DNA from 2 places in the Nonomuraea sp. GTA35 genome. Region 2 is predicted to be linked to the other one. Evidence: riboswitches for the same ligand, from Rfam matches in the RefSeq annotation. Region 2 holds a riboswitch; the other holds the start of a gene.
The links. A riboswitch is a leader RNA that binds a small molecule or an ion and turns the genes downstream of it on or off. The one in region 2 is predicted to bind glycine.
Positions count from the first base shown of each region.

Region 1: linked by a shared signal. The riboswitch ahead of gcvP (aminomethyl-transferring glycine dehydrogenase) and the one ahead of gcvT (glycine cleavage system aminomethyltransferase GcvT) in region 2 are both predicted to bind glycine.

Region 1 is NZ_JBGNUV010000002.1:77,478-85,634, reverse strand. Features, by position in the region: gene ACBJ32_RS07180 (sugar phosphate nucleotidyltransferase) at 1-1,975, shown strand, start outside; gene ACBJ32_RS07175 (FHA domain-containing protein) at 2,243-2,755, shown strand; gene ACBJ32_RS07170 (MerR family transcriptional regulator) at 2,808-3,461, shown strand; gene ACBJ32_RS07165 (bifunctional nuclease family protein) at 3,594-4,064, shown strand; gene ACBJ32_RS07160 (MerR family transcriptional regulator) at 4,212-4,832, shown strand; glycine riboswitch at 5,246-5,343, shown strand; gene gcvP (aminomethyl-transferring glycine dehydrogenase) at 5,529-8,157, shown strand, end outside.
Region 2 is NZ_JBGNUV010000004.1:193,108-201,264, reverse strand. Features, by position in the region: gene bcp (thioredoxin-dependent thiol peroxidase) at 1-33, opposite strand, end outside; gene ACBJ32_RS19360 (DUF3618 domain-containing protein) at 180-509, shown strand; gene ACBJ32_RS19355 (amino acid deaminase/aldolase) at 522-1,709, opposite strand; gene ACBJ32_RS19350 (DUF6286 domain-containing protein) at 1,847-2,446, shown strand; gene ACBJ32_RS19345 (hypothetical protein) at 2,505-2,999, shown strand; gene ACBJ32_RS19340 (L-serine ammonia-lyase) at 2,996-4,372, opposite strand; gene gcvH (glycine cleavage system protein GcvH) at 4,427-4,816, opposite strand; gene gcvT (glycine cleavage system aminomethyltransferase GcvT) at 4,813-5,898, opposite strand; glycine riboswitch at 6,029-6,126, opposite strand; gene ACBJ32_RS19325 (gamma-glutamyl-gamma-aminobutyrate hydrolase family protein) at 6,237-6,923, opposite strand; gene ACBJ32_RS19320 (3-oxoacyl-ACP reductase) at 6,933-7,697, opposite strand; gene ACBJ32_RS19315 (aldehyde dehydrogenase family protein) at 7,703-8,157, opposite strand, start outside.

The DNA of each region.
Region 1 (8,157 bases), on a different contig from region 2:
ACCCGAGGTCCTCGACGCCGTCGCGCCCGGCGAGCCCGTCGACTGGTCCTCCGACGTGTTCCCCGCCCTCCTGGAGCGCGGCGCCGCCATCTACGGATACGTCGCCGACGGCTACTGGGAGGACGTCGGCACCCACGACAGCTACCTCAAGGCCCAGGCGGACGCCCTGTCGGGCAAGGTCGAGCTGGACATCGGCGGTTTCGAGGTCTCCCCGGGCGTCTGGGTGGCCGACTCGGCCTCGGTGGACCCCGACGCCGTGCTCAAGGGCCCGCTGCTCATCGGCGAGTACGCCAAGGTGGAGGCGGGCGCCGAGCTGCGCGAGTACACCGTGCTCGGCAACAACGTGGTCGTCCGCGAGGGCGCGTTCCTGCACCGCGCGGTCGTCCACGACAACGTCTACCTCGGCCCCGGCGCCCACCTGCGCGGCTGCGTCATCGGCAAGAGCACCGACGTGATGGCCGGCGCCCGCATCGAGGAGAACGCCGTCATCGGCGACGAATGCGTCATCGAGGCCGAGGCCTACGTCTCCAGCGGCGTCAGGGTCTACCCGTTCAAGACCATCGAGGCCGGCGCGGTCGTCAACACCAGCGTCATCTGGGAGTCGCGCGGCCAGCGCAACCTGTTCGGCCCGCGCGGCGTCAGCGGCCTGGTCAACGTCGAGATCACGGCCGAGCTGTGCGTGCGCCTGGCCAGCGCGTACGCCACCACCCTCAGGAAGGGCGAGTACGTCGTCACCTCCCGCGACTGCTCGCTGGCCGCCAGGGCGCTGAAGCGGGCCGTCATCGGCGCGCTCACCGCGGGCGCCATCAACGTGCTCGACCTCGAGGCCGCCCCGCTGCCCGTCACCCGCTTCCACACCGCCCGCGAATCGGCCGCCGGCGGCATCGCGCTGCGCACCACGCCGGGGGACCCGCAGAGCGTGGACATCGTCATCATGGACGACCGCGGCGCCGACCTGCCGCCGGCCGCTCAGCGCAAGCTGGAGCGGGTCTTCTCCCGGCAGGAGTTCCGCCGCGCGTTCCCCGGCGAGATCGCCGGGCTCGCCTACCCGGCCAGGGCCTTCGAGGACTACACCCACGAGCTGCTGCGCAACGTCGGCGTCGGCGGCGTGCGGGACATGAAGGTCGTCGTCGACTGCGCGGGCGGCACCTCCTCGCTGGTGCTGCCCACCCTGCTCGGCCGGGTCGGCGTCGAGGTGCTCACCGTCAACGCCCGCCTCGACGAGGTCTCGCCCACCGAGACGCTCGCCGAGCGCCGCCGCGACCTGCAACGCCTGTCGGAGCTGGTCAGCAGCTCGCGGGCGGCGTTCGGCGTGCGGTTCGACCCGGTCGGCGAGCGCATCGGCCTGGTGGACGAGAAGGGGCAGCTCATCAGCGAGGAGCGGGCGCTGCTCGTCGTGCTCGACCTCGTCGCCGCCGAGCGCAGGGGCGGGCAGGTGGCGCTGCCGGTCACCACGACCCGCGTCGCCGAGCAGGTGTGCCGCTTCCACGGCGTGCAGGTGCAGTGGACCTCCACCGCGCAGGACGCCCTCACCTCGGCCGCCGCCGGCCCCGACATGATCTTCGCGGCCGACGGGCGCGGCGGCTTCGTCGTGCCGGAGTTCAGCCCCGCGATCGACGGGCTGGCCGCGTTCATCCGCCTGCTCGGCCTGGTCGCCCGCACCCGGCTGTCGCTCAGCCAGATCGACGCCAGGATCCCCGAGGTCAAGCTGCTCAAGCGCACCGTGCCCACGCCGTGGGCGGCCAAGGGCGCCGTCATGCGCTCGGTCATCGAGGCGGCCGAGGCCGAGACAGGGGGGCACCGCATCGACACCACGGACGGCGTGCGCGTGATCCGCGACGACGGGAGCTGGGTGCTGGTGCTGCCCGCCGCCGCCGAGCCCGTCACCGATCTGTGGGCCGAGGCCGGGGACGTGGACGGCGCCCAGGCGCTCATCGAACGCTGGGCCCGGATCGTGGAACAGGCCGCGGGGTGATAGCGTCACACGCTGTGATCGGAAAGGGTTTGCCGAAGATGTGCCCGGGGAGTGCCGCAAGATCGTAATGTAGAAACGCGCGGCGGCATGGACCACGGGGCGGCGGCGGCGGTAACTTTGTCTGCGTCCAAACCAACGTGCAGCGCCCCGCCTTGACCTTTGCCGCTGATCAGCGTAAGTTGCGGCATTCGCAAACTTGAAAAAGCGAAGCGAGGCGCGCCCTGAGCACCGTCGCCGCGTCTTCGCGGTAGGAGGCCGAGCCGATCAATGCCGAGCGTCTACTGCACGCAGTGCGGGCACGCCAACCCCGAGGATGCCCGTTTCTGTTCCCGCTGTGGGTCACCGCTGACCAGACCCGAGGTCTCCGGGGACACCACATCGACGATCTCCGTCGCGGGAATCGAGGCGTACGAGGCTGAGACAGGCGACATGCTCCTGGCCGAGCGGGCGCTGGTCGACCAGTTGCCGCCCGGCACGGCGTTGCTCACGGTGACCCGGGGGCCCAACCAGGGGAGCCGTTTCCGGCTCGACAAGGACCTGACCACGACCGGGCGCCATCCGGAGAGCGACATCTTCCTCGACGACATCACGGTCTCCCGCCGCCACGTCGAGTTCTACCGCCACCGCGGCGGCCAGTTCTCCGTGCGCGACGTGGGCAGCCTCAACGGCACCTACGTCAACCGGGAGCGGATCGAGGAGGTTCCCCTGCACTCCGGAGACGAGGTGCAGATCGGCAAGTTCCGCCTTCTCTTCCTGATGCGGGGCAACTCCGGCGCATGAGCGGGCGCAGTGAGCGACTCAAGGTGACGGGCGGCCGTTCGCGGGAGGCCGGATGAGCTCCCAGGCGGCACGCTCGCACATGAGCATCGGGGAGGTGCTCGCGCTCCTGCAGGGCGAGTTCCCCGACGTGACGATTTCCAAGATCAGGTTTCTGGAGGGCGAGGGGCTGATCGAGCCCGAGCGCAGCCCGTCCGGCTACCGTAAGTTCACCCACCTGCACGTGGAGCAGCTGCGCTTCATCCTCACCGAGCAGCGTGACCACTACCTGCCGCTGCGAGTGATCAAGGACAGGATGGCCGAGAGCTTCGGCCGCCCGCGCGCCCTGCAGCAGCCGCAGGAGACCAGGCTCAGCCGGGCCGAGCTGCTCGAGGCCGCCGGCATCGACGAGGAGACCCTCACCGAGCTCGAGGACTACGGCCTGCTGGCCCCCGTGGCCAGGCGCTACGACGAGGAGGCGCTCAAGGTGGCCCGCACCGTGGGCGCCCTGGCCCGGTTCGGCCTGCACGCCCGCCACCTGCGGGCGGTCAAGGCGGCGGCCGAGCGGGAGGCCGGTCTGGTCGAGCAGACGGTCGCCCCCATACTCAAGCGGCGCCGGCCGGGAGCCATCGGCGAGGCCGACGAGGTCGCCAGGGAACTTTCCACGCTGCTGCTCGACCTGCACGCGTCCCTTGTGCGCACGGGTGTCCGATCGGTCCTGGGTCGTTGAGACCGTAGCGAGCTGGGAGGCGGGGGCACATTCCAGGCCCGCTGGGTGTTACGTTGAATTGCGAAGCCAAGTCAGCAGAAGCGATGATCGAAGAGCTGTGCCGGGTGACCGGTCAGGAATACGGAGCAGCCCGTGTTGCAGATGGAGGTCGTGGGCGTTCGAGTTGAAATGCCCACAAATCAGCCGATCGTCTTGCTCAAGGAGGCACACGGGGAGCGGTTCCTTCCTATATGGATTGGCATGCCCGAAGCCACGGCCATCGCGCTGGCCCAGGCGGAGGAGCCCCCGCCGCGGCCGCTCACCCATGACCTCTTCCGCGACGTGCTGAGCGCCCTGGGCGTCGGCCTGCGGGCGGTCAACATCGTCGCGCTGCGCGACGGCATCTTCTTCGCCGATCTGGTCTTCTCCAACGGCGTGGAGGTGAGCGCGCGGCCGTCCGACTCGATCGCGCTCGCCTTGCGTACCGGGGCCCGCATCTTCGCCAGCGAGGAGGTCGTCCAGGAGGCCGGGGTGATCATCCCGGACGACCAGGAGGACGAGGTGGAGAAGTTCAGGGAGTTCCTTGACACGATCACTCCCGAGGACTTCGGCAGGGCGGGGTAGGTATTTCAGTGCATTTACGCTTCACGACGCGCCGAGCCGGATCGTTGACTGAGCATGGTCACGGTCCTACGGTGCAAGTGAAACCCGTGGTCGCCCTTCATGAACCCCCAGATCAGGCCACGGGATGAGAGAAAGCCGGAGGTCCGCGTGGCGGTCAGCAGCGGCGAGGGAAAGACGGCCGGCCAGGAAGATCCGGTGCGGCGCGAGAGCGCGCGGCAGCGTGCCGGGGAGCAGGGCCTGCTCTTCGACGAGCAGCCGACGACGCTGCCGGGCGACATCGGATACCGCGGGCCGACGGCCTGCGCCGCGGCCGGCATCACCTACAGGCAGCTCGACTACTGGGCGCGCACGGGCCTGGTCGAGCCCACGATAAGGGCGGCGCACGGCTCGGGCTCCCAGCGGCTCTACAGCTTCCGCGACATCCTGGTGCTCAAGGTCGTCAAGCGGCTCCTCGACACCGGGGTGTCACTGCAGCAGATCCGCACGGCGGTGCAGCACCTGCGTGACCGCGGGGTCGCCGACCTCGCGCAGATCACGCTCATGAGCGACGGTGTCAGCGTCTACGAGTGCACCTCGGCCGACGAGGTGATCGACCTGCTCCAGGGCGGCCAGGGCGTGTTCGGCATCGCGCTCGGGCGGGTCTGGCGGGAGGTCGAGGGCTCCCTCGCGGAGCTGCCGGGGGAACGCGCGGCGGTCGAGGACACCGTCCCGGCCGACCATCCCGCTGACGAACTGGCCCGCAGGCGCCGCGCCCGCCGCACCGGCTGACCCGCCCCTGGCCTTCACGCCCGGCAGATCGGGCCCGCGCCGCGCCGGCCGACCGGCCCCGGGCCCCTGCGCCCGGCCGACCCGCTCTGGCCCCCGTGCCCGGCAGATCGGGCCCGCGCCCACCGCGCCGGCCGACCCCCCTCGGGCTTCCGCGCCAGGCCGATCAGCTCGGGGCTCCCGCGCCCGCCGCACCGGCCGATCGGGCCGGCGTCGCACGCCGGCCGTCGTGCCCGCGCACCCACGCACCGCACTCCCAGGCGCTCCCGTGCCCGGCTTGACGTGCCCGACCTGACGTGCCTGGACGCCCTTTCACGGGCCGCCACCGGCATCCGTACAGGGCGCGCCGGTGGCCGGAAGTGGTCCGGTGAGCGGTTACCGGGGCCTACCGTAGTAATCTAGGACAGTAAGGCTGACGACCCCGTGCGGGAGAGTCCCCGGGCACCTGGTCCCGGGGCGCCGAAGGAGCAACCCTCCCCGGAATCTCTCAGGCATCCAGTACCGCTCGGGTGAGGCAACTCTGGAAAGCAGGCGCACCCGCCAGGCGCGCCTCACCGACGGTGCAAGCCCCACCGGGGGTGAAGCTCTCAGGTCGTGGCGCCGACGCACATCGCGGGGCCGCGCTGACAGAGGGGGAGACCCGGCACTCGTCCGCGCCCTGGCGCCGGTCTCCATGAAAGCCTCGGGAGGCACAACCCCATGACCGATCTGTCAGCTCCGCCGTTCTCGTCCAGGCACATCGGCCCGTCGGAGTCCGAGCAGCAGCGCATGCTCGAGGCCGTGGGCTTCGAATCCGTCGCGGACCTGGTGGCGGTGGCCGTCCCCGAGGCCATCAGGGCCAAGGACAAGCTCAAGCTGCCCGCCGCGATCGGCGAGGCCGAGGCCATCGCCGAGCTGCGCGCGCTGGCCGGGCGCAACCGGGTGCTCACCTCCATGATCGGCCTGGGCTACTACGACACCGTCACGCCCGGCGTCATCCGCCGCAACCTGCTGGAGAACCCGGGCTGGTACACCGCCTACACCCCGTACCAGCCGGAGATCTCGCAGGGCCGCCTGGAGGCGCTGCTGAACTTCCAGACGGTCGTCTCCGACCTCACCGGCCTGCCCGTCGCGGGCGCGTCGCTGCTGGACGAGGCCACGGCCGCGGCCGAGGCCATGACGCTGGCCCGCAGGGCGGGCAAGTCGAAGAGCGACGTGTTCGTGGTGGACGCCGACGCGCTGCCCCAGACCAAGGCCGTGCTGGCCACCAGGGCGGAGCCGCTCGGCATCACGCTGGTGGAGCACGATCTGGACGGTGACCTGCCCGAGTGTTTCGGGCTGCTCGTGCAGTACCCCGGCGCTTCCGGGCGGCTGCGCGACTTCCGCGCCGTGGCCGCCGCCGCGCACGAGGCCGGCGCGCTCGTCGTGGCCGCCGCCGACCTGCTGGCGCTGACGCTGGTCGCCGCCCCCGGCGAGCTGGGCGCCGACATCGCGATCGGCTCCTCGCAGCGGTTCGGGGTGCCGTTCGGGTTCGGCGGGCCGCACGCCGCGTACATGTCCGTGCGGGAGGGCCTGCAGCGGCAGCTGCCGGGGCGTCTCGTCGGCGTGTCCGTGGACGCCGACGGCGACCCCGCCTACCGCCTGGCCCTGCAGACCCGCGAGCAGCACATCCGCCGCGAGAAGGCCACCAGCAACATCTGCACCGCCCAGGTGCTGCTCGCCGTCATCGCGAGCATGTACGCCGTCTACCACGGCCCTGAGGGCCTGCGCGGCATCGGGCACCGGGTGCACCGCCACGCCACCGCCCTGGCCGAGGGGCTGCGCGGCGCCGGCGTGGAGGTCGTGCACGGCGAGTTCTTCGACACGGTGCTGGCCCGCGTGCCCGGCAGGGCCGCCGCCGTCGTGGCCGCCGCCGCCGAGCGGGGCGTCAACCTCTGGCAGGTGGACGACGACCACGTCTCCGTGGCCTGCGACGAGAAGACGGGCGCCGCCGAGCTCGCCAAGGTGTGGGCGGCGTTCGGCGTGAGCGCCGAGGTGGCCCCGGCGGACGCCCCCGACGCGCTGCCCGCCGACCTGCTGCGCGAGAGCCCGTACCTGACGCACCCGGTCTTCCACAGCCACCGCTCCGAGACCGCGATGCTGCGTTACCTGCGCAAGCTGCAGGACAAGGACATCGCGCTGGACCGCTCGATGATCCCGCTCGGCTCCTGCACGATGAAGCTGAACGCGACCACCGAGATGGAGCCGATCACCTGGCCGGAGTTCGCCGCCGTCCACCCGTACGCGCCCGACGACCAGGCCGAGGGTTACCGGGAGCTGATCGGCACGCTGGAGGGCTGGCTGGCCGAGGTGACCGGCTACGACGCCGTCTCCATCCAGCCGAACGCCGGCTCGCAGGGCGAGTTCGCCGGGCTGCTGGCCATCCGCGCCTACCACCGCGCCAACGGCCACGGCGAGCGCGACGTGTGCCTCATCCCGTCCTCCGCCCACGGCACGAACGCCGCCAGCGCCATCATGGCCGGCATGCGCGTCGTGGTCGTGGCCTGCGACAGCGACGGCAACGTCGACCTGGCCGACCTCGACGCCAAGATCGACAAGCACCGCGACGCGCTGGCGGCGATCATGGTGACGTACCCGTCCACGCACGGCGTGTACGAGGAGACGATCACCGAGGTGTGCGCCAAGGTGCACGACGCCGGCGGCCAGGTGTACGTGGACGGCGCCAACCTCAACGCCCTGGTCGGGCTGGCCAAGCCGGGCGAGTTCGGCGCCGACGTGTCCCACCTGAACCTGCACAAGACGTTCTGCATCCCGCACGGCGGCGGCGGCCCCGGCGTCGGCCCGGTCGCGGTCCGCGGCCACCTGGCCGCCTACCTGCCCGGCCACCCGCTGCACAACGGCACCCCCGTCGGCCCCGTCTCGGCGGCCCCGTACGGCTCGGCGGGCATCCTGCCGATCTCGTGGGCCTACGTCAGGATGATGGGCGCCGACGGCCTCACGGCGGCCACCGAGCAGGCCATCCTGTCGGCCAACTACCTGGCCAGGCGCCTGGCCCCGCACTACCCCGTGCTCTACACCGGCCGCGGCGGCCTGGTGGCGCACGAGTGCATCGTCGACCTGCGGCAGATCACCAAGGAGACCGGCGTCACCGTGGACGACGTGGCCAAGCGCCTCATCGACTACGGCTTCCACGCGCCGACCATGTCGTTCCCCGTGGCCGGCACCCTGATGATCGAGCCGACCGAGAGCGAGGACCTGAACGAGCTCGACCGGTTCGTCGACGCCATGATCGCCATCCGCGGCGAGATCGCCAAGGTGGCCTCCGGCGACTACGACAAGACGGACAACC
Region 2 (8,157 bases):
GGCGTCGCCGGGCGTGAGTCTGGTCTCGGTCAATGGGCCCTCCTACGTTCTTCCCGCCAACCTACCGGCCCGGCCGTTGTGCCGTCCGGCGCGCCGACCTGACAGACTGATCACGACCAGAACGGACGGAGCCCGCTCGGAACGCGGCGCGGGGCACGCGTACGGTCGAAAGGAGAGCCATGGCTGACACCGATCCCGACGAGCTGGAGCGGCGGATCGCGCGGACGCGCGCGGAGTTGGCGCAGACGGTCGACGCCATTGCCGACCGGGTGAGCCCCAAGCGGGTCGCCGAGCGTACGGTGGCCGACGTCAAGAGCAGGGCCGGTCACTTCGTGGCGTCCGTGGGCGACGCGCTGGGGGTGACCCCGCGGCCGGTCGAGTACGGGGACGATCCCGAGCAGGTCTGGGAGGACGAGCGGCCCGAGCTGGGGGCGCTGCTGATCGGGGTCGGCGCGGTGCTGGTCGTGGGGGCGGCCGTCGTGCTGTGGCGCCGCCGCAGGCGCCGCTAGAGGCCCTGGTCCCTAGAGGAACGTGCGGCCCTCGCCCCGGTACGTCGGGACCGGCTCCACCACGGTGTCGCCGTCGACGAGGTGGAGCACGTCGAAGTGCTCGCACAGCTCGCCCGCCTTGGCGTGCCTGAACCACACCCGGTCGCCGAGCCGCAGGTCCTCGGCCGCCTGGCCGAGCAGCGGCGTCTGCACCTCGCCCGCGCCCTCCTCGGGCGCGTAACGCAGGCCGGCGGGCAGGTACGGCTGCGGCGCGCGGACCGGGCCCGCGGGGCCGGAGGCGAGGTAGCCGCCGCCGAGCACGGTCACCGTGCCGGGGCCCGGGCGGCGCACCACCGGCAGGGCGAACAGCGCGGCCGGGCGCCCGGTGAAGCGGCGGTAGAAGTCGAACAGCCGCGGATGGAAGAAGCCGGAGCCCGCCGCCAGCTCCGTGACGGCCTTCTCGCGCGCGGTGAGCTCCACGGAGCCGGTGCCGCCGCCGTTGACGAACTCGAGGTCGGCGAGCCGGCGCACGGCGTTCACGACGCGGCCGCGGCGCAGGATGAGCTCCCGGGCCGAGAGCGCCTGCATGAGCCGGATGAGGCGGGCGCGGGCGGCGTTCGAGGGCGGGGCGTCGCCGACGCCGGCGATCTGCGCCTCGTAGGCCAGCAGCCCCACCAGCCGGAAACCCGGCCGCTTGGCGATCTCGGCGGCCAGGTCGGCGGCCTCGTGCGGCTCGCGGACGGGGGAGCGCAGGGCGCCCGCCCTGCGGCCGAAGGCGACGTACGCGGCGTCGAGGTCGAGGCAGAGCCGGATCTCGGCGCGCGGGCGGGCCGCGGCGACGGCCGCCTCGATGTAGTCGAGGTGGGCGGCCGAGTCGACGGTCACGGTGATGTGCCCGGCGGCGCGCGCGTCCCCCGCCAGGGCGGCCAGCGCGTGCCGGTCGGCCGTGGGGTAGGCCACCAGGATGTCGGTGATGCCGTTCCCGGCCAGCCAGAGCGCCTCGGGGAGCGTGTACGACATGACGCCGCGGAAGCCGTCCATGGCCAGGATGCGTTCGAGCAGGGGGCGGCTGCGGATGGACTTGCTGGCCACCCTGATCGGCTTGCCCGCGGCCCGGCGGACGAGGTCCGCCGCGTTGGCCCGCATGGCGGCGAGATCGACGATCGCGAACGGTGGTTCGAGAGCCGCTGTGGCGCGGTCGTAGCGCTGGCGGTCATCCATACCGGCAGCGTAACCGCATAACGGGCAAAAGAATATGAGCCTTGTTCGCGTTAGTCGCCGTCCCCGTAATGTTCGGGCAAATCGGCGGCGAGGGCGCGGTCCAGGCCGTGCGGGGTGCATGTACGTCTGTCGTTGTGATGACCACGCTTCAGCAGATTCTGCCCGGCGCCGTCGTCGCCCCGCGGGACACCGGGCTGCGCCGGGCGCGCAGGGTGCTCAGGCCGGCGCGTACCGTCCCTGGAGCCCTGGTCGCGCTCGCGCTGGCCGCCGGGCTGGGGGCGACCGCGGCCGAGGTGGTGTCGGCGCTGCTCGGCGCGCCGCTCGGCTGGGTCCCGGTGGACGAGGTGGTCGAGCTCGCGGGCAGGACCACCTGGCCGGACACGGCCACCGCGGCCCTGGTGTCGGCGGGGGCGGGCACGCTCATGCTGCTGCTGGCGATCGTGCCGGGCCGTACGAGGCTGGTGCCGGTGGAGACGTCCGACCCGCTGATCGTCATCGGCATCACCCGCTCGGGCCTGCGCCGCACGCTGTGCGCGGCGGCGCAGCAGGTGGCGGGCGTGGACAAGGCCCGCGTACGCCTGCGCCGGCGCACCATCGAGGTCACCGTCACGACCGGCGCGGAGAGCACCGGCCAGATGCTCAGGCAGGTCGGGACGGCCGTGGGCGACCGCCTGGCGGGCGTCGGCACGCTGGGCACGGGCGAGGTCGTGGTACGCCTGCGCAGGAGGGCCGCGTGATGCCCCGCCGCTCGCCTCGCACGCCGAAGCGCCGCACGCCGGCCGGCAGGGGGCTGTGATGCGTCAGTACGCCGGCAACCGCGCCGGCCTGGCGGTCGTCGGGGCGACGCTGCTGGGCGCGGGCGGGTACGCGTGGCTACGCGGCCACGACCGCTTCTTCGACCTCCCGCCCACCGCCAAGGTCCTGCCCGCCCAGGCGCACCGCGCGCTGGCGGAGGACCCGTGGCCGCTGTGGTTCCTCGCGCTGGGCCTGCTGCTGCTGGCCCTGGTCGCGCTGCGCTGGCTGCTGGTCGGCCTGGGCTGGGGCCGCCGCGGCACCCACAACGGCACGGGCACGGCCATGCTGTTCGTCGGGCTCAAAGGCGTGGACGGGCTGAGCAGGACGGGGGTGCGGGTCGCCGAGGACGGCCTGCGCATCGGCCTGACCTGCCCGGCGGCGGCCGACGTGGGCGCGGTGGTGAGCAAGCTGGACCAGGACATCGTGGGCCGCATCCGGCGCGAGGTCCGCGACGACGACACCCCCACGGTGGTGCGGCTCCACGTGCGGCGCTAGCACTCGATCACGTTGACGGCCAGGCCGCCGCGCGAGGTCTCCTTGTACTTGTCGAGCATGTCCCTGCCCGTGTCCCTCATGGTCTTGATGGCCTTGTCCAGCGCCACGTAGTGCTTCCCGTCGCCGCGCAGCGCGATGCGGGCGGCCGTGATGGCCTTGTTGGAGGCCACGGCGTTGCGCTCGATGCACGGGATCTGGACGAGGCCGCCGATCGGGTCGCAGGTCAGCCCCAGGTTGTGCTCGATGCCGATCTCGGCGGCGTTCTCCACCTGCTCAGGCGTGCCGCCGAGCACCTCCGTGAGCGCGGCGGAGGCCATGGAGCAGGCCGAGCCCACCTCGCCCTGGCAGCCCACCTCGGCGCCCGAGATCGAGGCGTTCTCCTTGAACAGCACGCCGATCGCGCCGGCCGTCAGGAGGAAGCGGACCACGCCGTCGTCGTCGGCGTGCGGGACGAAGCGGGTGTAGTAGGTCAGGACGGCCGGGATGATGCCGGCGGCGCCGTTGGTGGGGGCGGTGACGATGCGGCCGCCGGCGGCGTTCTCCTCGTTGACCGCCAGGGCGAACAGCGTGACCCAGTCCATGGCCTGCAGCGGGTCCTTCTCCGGCGGCTCGGACTGCAGGCGGCGGTGGAGCTGGTTGGCGCGGCGCTTGACCTTCAGACCGCCCGGCAGCACGCCCTCCTTGGAGATGCCGCGGCGCACGCACTCGGACATGACCTGCCACAGGCGCAGCAGGCCCTGGCGGATCTCCTCCTCGGTGCGGCCGAACGCCTTCTCGTTCTCCAGCATCAGCGCGGAGATCGACAGGCCGGTGTTCGAGCAGTGCTTGAGCAGCTCCTCGCCGGTGGTGAAGGGGTAGGGCAGCACGGTGTCGTCGGGCTTGATGCGGCCGGCGCCGGTGGCCTTCTCGTCCACGACGAAACCGCCGCCGACCGAGAAGTAGACCTTCTCCCTGAGCCGCTCGCCGGAGGCGTCGAAGGCGGTGAAGCGCATGCCGTTCGGGTGCTCGGGCAGGGAGATCTTGCGCTCGAAGACGAGGTGCTCGCCGACGACGAAGGGGATCTCGCGGGTGCCGTACAGCTTGACGGTGCCCGACTCGCGCATCGCGGCGATGCGGGCGTCGACGGTGTCCACGTCCACCAGCTCGGGCTTCTCGCCGGACAGGCCGAGCAGGACCGCCTTGTCGCTGCCGTGGCCCTTGCCGGTCAGGCCGAGCGAGCCGTAGAGGATGGCCTCCACGCGCGCGACCCGCTCCAGCAGGCCGTCCTCGTGCAGGCCGCGGACGAACTTGTGCGCCGCCGCCATGGGGCCGCCCGTGTGGGAGCTCGACGGGCCGATGCCGATCTTGAAGAGGTCGAAGACGCTGATCGCCATTGATGTGCGCCCTTCTTGAGAGGCCGGGGCCCGCGCGGGGCCCCGGCGGTTAGGTCAGGACTCGCCCGAGGTGAGAGCGGTGTACTCCTCAGGCGAGAGCAGGTCCTCAGGGTCGCCTTCCACGCGCACCTTGAACATCCAGCCCTCCCCGTACGGGTCGCTGTTGACGAGGCCCGGGTCGTCCACGACGGACTGGTTCACCTCGGTGACCTCGCCGCCGACCGGGGCGTAGATCTCGTTCACGGACTTGGTCGACTCCACCTCGCCGACGGAGTCGCCCTGCTCGACGTTGGCGCCGACCTCGGGAAGCTGCACGTAGACGACGTCACCAAGGGACTCGGCGGCGAAGGCCGTGATGCCGATCGTCACGGTGGCGCTGTCCTCCAGCCCGGCAACCCACTCGTGCTCCTTGGTGTAGCTCAGGTCGTCAGGGATGTTGCTCACTTGTTCCTCCTGTAAAAGGGCAGCTCAACCAGGTCCATAGGTTCATGGCTGCCCCGGATGTCCACGGCCAGGCCTGATTCGGCGCCGGTGTCCACATAGGCCATCGCGATGGGCTTTCCCAGGCTCTGGGAGGGCGCACCGCTGGTGACCTCGCCGACGACGACGCCGTCCTTGGTGACCGGGTAACCGTGGCGCGGCACCCGGCGGGTCCGTGCGACGAGGCCGACGAGCCTGCGCCGGGGCGTGTCGTCCTTGACCGCCTCGAGCGCCGACCTGCCGACGAAGTCGCCCGGCTTGTCGAATTTCACCACCCTGCCCAGGCCCGCGTCGAACGGAGTGAGCTCCGCGCTCAGCTCGTTGCCGTACAGCGGCATGCCGGCCTCCAGCCGGAGCGTGTCGCGGCTGGACAGCCCCGCGGGCTTGAGCCCGTGCGGCTCGCCGGCCGCCGTGATCGCGTGCCAGAGCGGCACGGCGTCCTGGTTCGCCACGAACAGCTCGAACCCGTCCTCGCCGGTGTACCCGGTACGGGCGATCAGCGCCTGCCGGCCGTCCACCTGGCCGGGCAGGCCCGCGTAGTACTTGAGCCCGTCGAGGTCGGCGTCGGTGAGCGTGGCGAGGATCTCCTGGGCGCGCGGGCCCTGGACGGCGATCAGCGCGTACCGGTCCGAACGGTCCTCCACCACCGCGTCGTACGGCTTCGCGCGCTCCCGCAGCTCGCCGGCGACCTTCTGGTAGTTCGAGGCGTTGGCCACGACCATGAACTCCTCGTCACCGAGCCGGTAGACGATGAGGTCGTCGAGCACGCCGCCGCGCTCGTTCACGATCATGGTGTACCTGGCCCGGCCGGGCGCCAGCGCCGACAGGTGCCCGACCAGCGCGTAGTCCAGCGCCTCGCCGGCCTGCGGCCCGGTCAGGAAGATCTCGCCCATGTGCGAGAGGTCGAACAGCCCGGCCGCCTCGCGGACGGCCCGGTGCTCCGCGGACTCGCTGCCGTACCGGAGCGGCATGAGCCACCCGGCGAAGTCGGTGAGGGTGGCGCCGAGGCTCTCGTGAACGTCTCGTAGCGGTGTCGGTCGGGACATTTGTCGCACCTCAGGACAGGAGTGGATGCCAGCATCCTCCCCCTCTGTCATCGATGCCTGAGAGTTTCACCCGACTTTTGCCGGACTTTCACCTTCGGCGAGGCCCGCAGGCCTGCTTTCCAGAGGACACCTCGTCCGCGCGGTCCTTTGCCTTGAGAGGTTCGCGGGGAGGGCTTGCTCCTTCAGGGACCCTGACCGGCTGTCAGGGTGCTCTCCCGCGCGGTTTCGACGGTGATGTCCGTCAGCCTAGTGCCGTTACGGGGCTGTTGTCGCGTTGCGGGCCGGACGTGAACCACGGGGGGCGATCACGTTTTGAGGGCATGCGCCGGTTACTGGCGTCAGCAGGCCCGGACGAGCGCCTCGAACAGCGCGTGGTCCTCGGCCGCCTCCGGGTGCCACTGCACGGCCATGGTGAACGTCCCGGAGGACTCCACGGCCTCGATGGTGCCGTCCTCGGTGGTGGCGGTGACCGTCAGGCCGGGGGCGAGCCGGTCCACGGACTGGTGGTGGTAGTGGGGGACCGTCACCGGCTCCTCGCCCAGCGCCTTGGACAGGCCGGTGCCGGGGACCGGGGTGACGGGCAGGTGCCCGAAGACGCCGGGCCCCGGGCAGTGGTCCGTGTGGCCGACCACGTCGGGCAGGTGCTGGTGCAGGCTGCCGCCGAGGGCCACGTTGAGCACCTGGAGGCCGCGGCAGACGCCCAGGAAGGGCAGCCCGGCGTCGAGGGCGGCCGCGAGCAGGGCGAACTCCGCCTCGTCCCGAAATTTCCGGACGTAGCCGCTGCGTTCGTGCGGCTCCGCGCCGTACCTGGCCGGATCGATGTCGCCGCCGCCTGCCAGGATCAGCCCGTCCAGGCGGCGTACCAGCCCGGCCGGCTCCCCGGCGGGCGGCAGCAGGACCGGCTGGCCGCCGGCCCGCACGACCTGCTCCACGTACGTGTACGGCAGCAGCGCGGCGCGGGTGTCCTGCCACACCGTGAACGAGGCGGTCTCGGCGTAACACGTGATGCCGATGACGGGACCCATGACCGCCCCCTACAGCGGCGTGACGTAGGCGCCGGAGATGCCGCCGTCCACCAGGAACTCGCTGGCCGTGATGAACGAGGCGTCGTCGCTGGCCAGGAACGCCACCGCGGCCGCGATCTCCGACGCCTCGGCGAAGCGGCCCACGGGCACGTGCACCAGCCGCCGCTGCGCCCGCTCGGGATCCTTGGCGAACAGCTCCCGCAGCAGCGGCGTGTTCACGGGCCCGGGGCACAGCGCGTTGACCCGGATGCCCTCCCTGGCGAACTGCACGCCCAGCTCCCGCGACATCGCCAGCACCCCGCCCTTCGAGGCGGTGTAGGAGATCTGCGAGGTCGCCGACCCCATCACGGCCACGAACGACGCGGTGTTGATGATCGAGCCCCTGCCCTGGCGGCGCATGTACGGGATGACGTGCTTGCAGCACAGGTAGACGCTGGTCAGGTTCACCTCCTGGACGCGGCGCCAGGCGTCGAGGCCGGTCTCCAGGATCGAGTCGTCGTCGGGCGGCGAGATGCCGGCGTTGTTGAAGGCGACGTCCACGCTGCCGTACGTGTCGTGCGCCGTCCTGAACATCCTGACGACGTCGTCCTCGCTGGTCACGTCGGCCTTGACGAACAGGCCGCCCACCTCGGCCGCGGCCTTGACGCCCGCCTCCTCGTCGATGTCCGCGCAGACCACCCTGGCGCCCTCGTCGGCCAAGCGGCGGGCCGTGGCCAGCCCGATGCCGCTGCCCGCGCCGGTGATGACCGCCACCCGATCCTGCAACCGCTGCATGTGTGTCACTCCGTTGAGATGAAGACGTTCTTGGTCTCGGTGAACGCCGCCAGCGCGTCAGGGCCGAGCTCCCTGCCGAGGCCGGACTGCTTGAAGCCGCCGAACGGGGTCCAGTAGCGGACCGAGGAGTGGGAGTTCACCGACAGGGCGCCCGACTCGACGGCCCTGGCCACGCGCAGCGCCCGCCCGACGTCGCGGGTCCAGATGGAGCCGCTCAGGCCGTAGGGGGTGTCGTTGGCGATCCGTACGGCCTGCGCCTCGTCCTCGAACCTGACCACCGACACCACGGGCCCGAAGATCTCCTCGGTGAACGCCGGGTCGGTGACCTCGGGGGTCAGGACGGTCGGCGGGAACCAGTAGCCCTTGCCCTGGGGGCAGGACCCCTGCAGGTAGGGGGCGCCGTCGACGAAGCCCCGGACGCGTTCCAGGTGCTCGGCGCTGATCAGGGGGCCCATCTCGG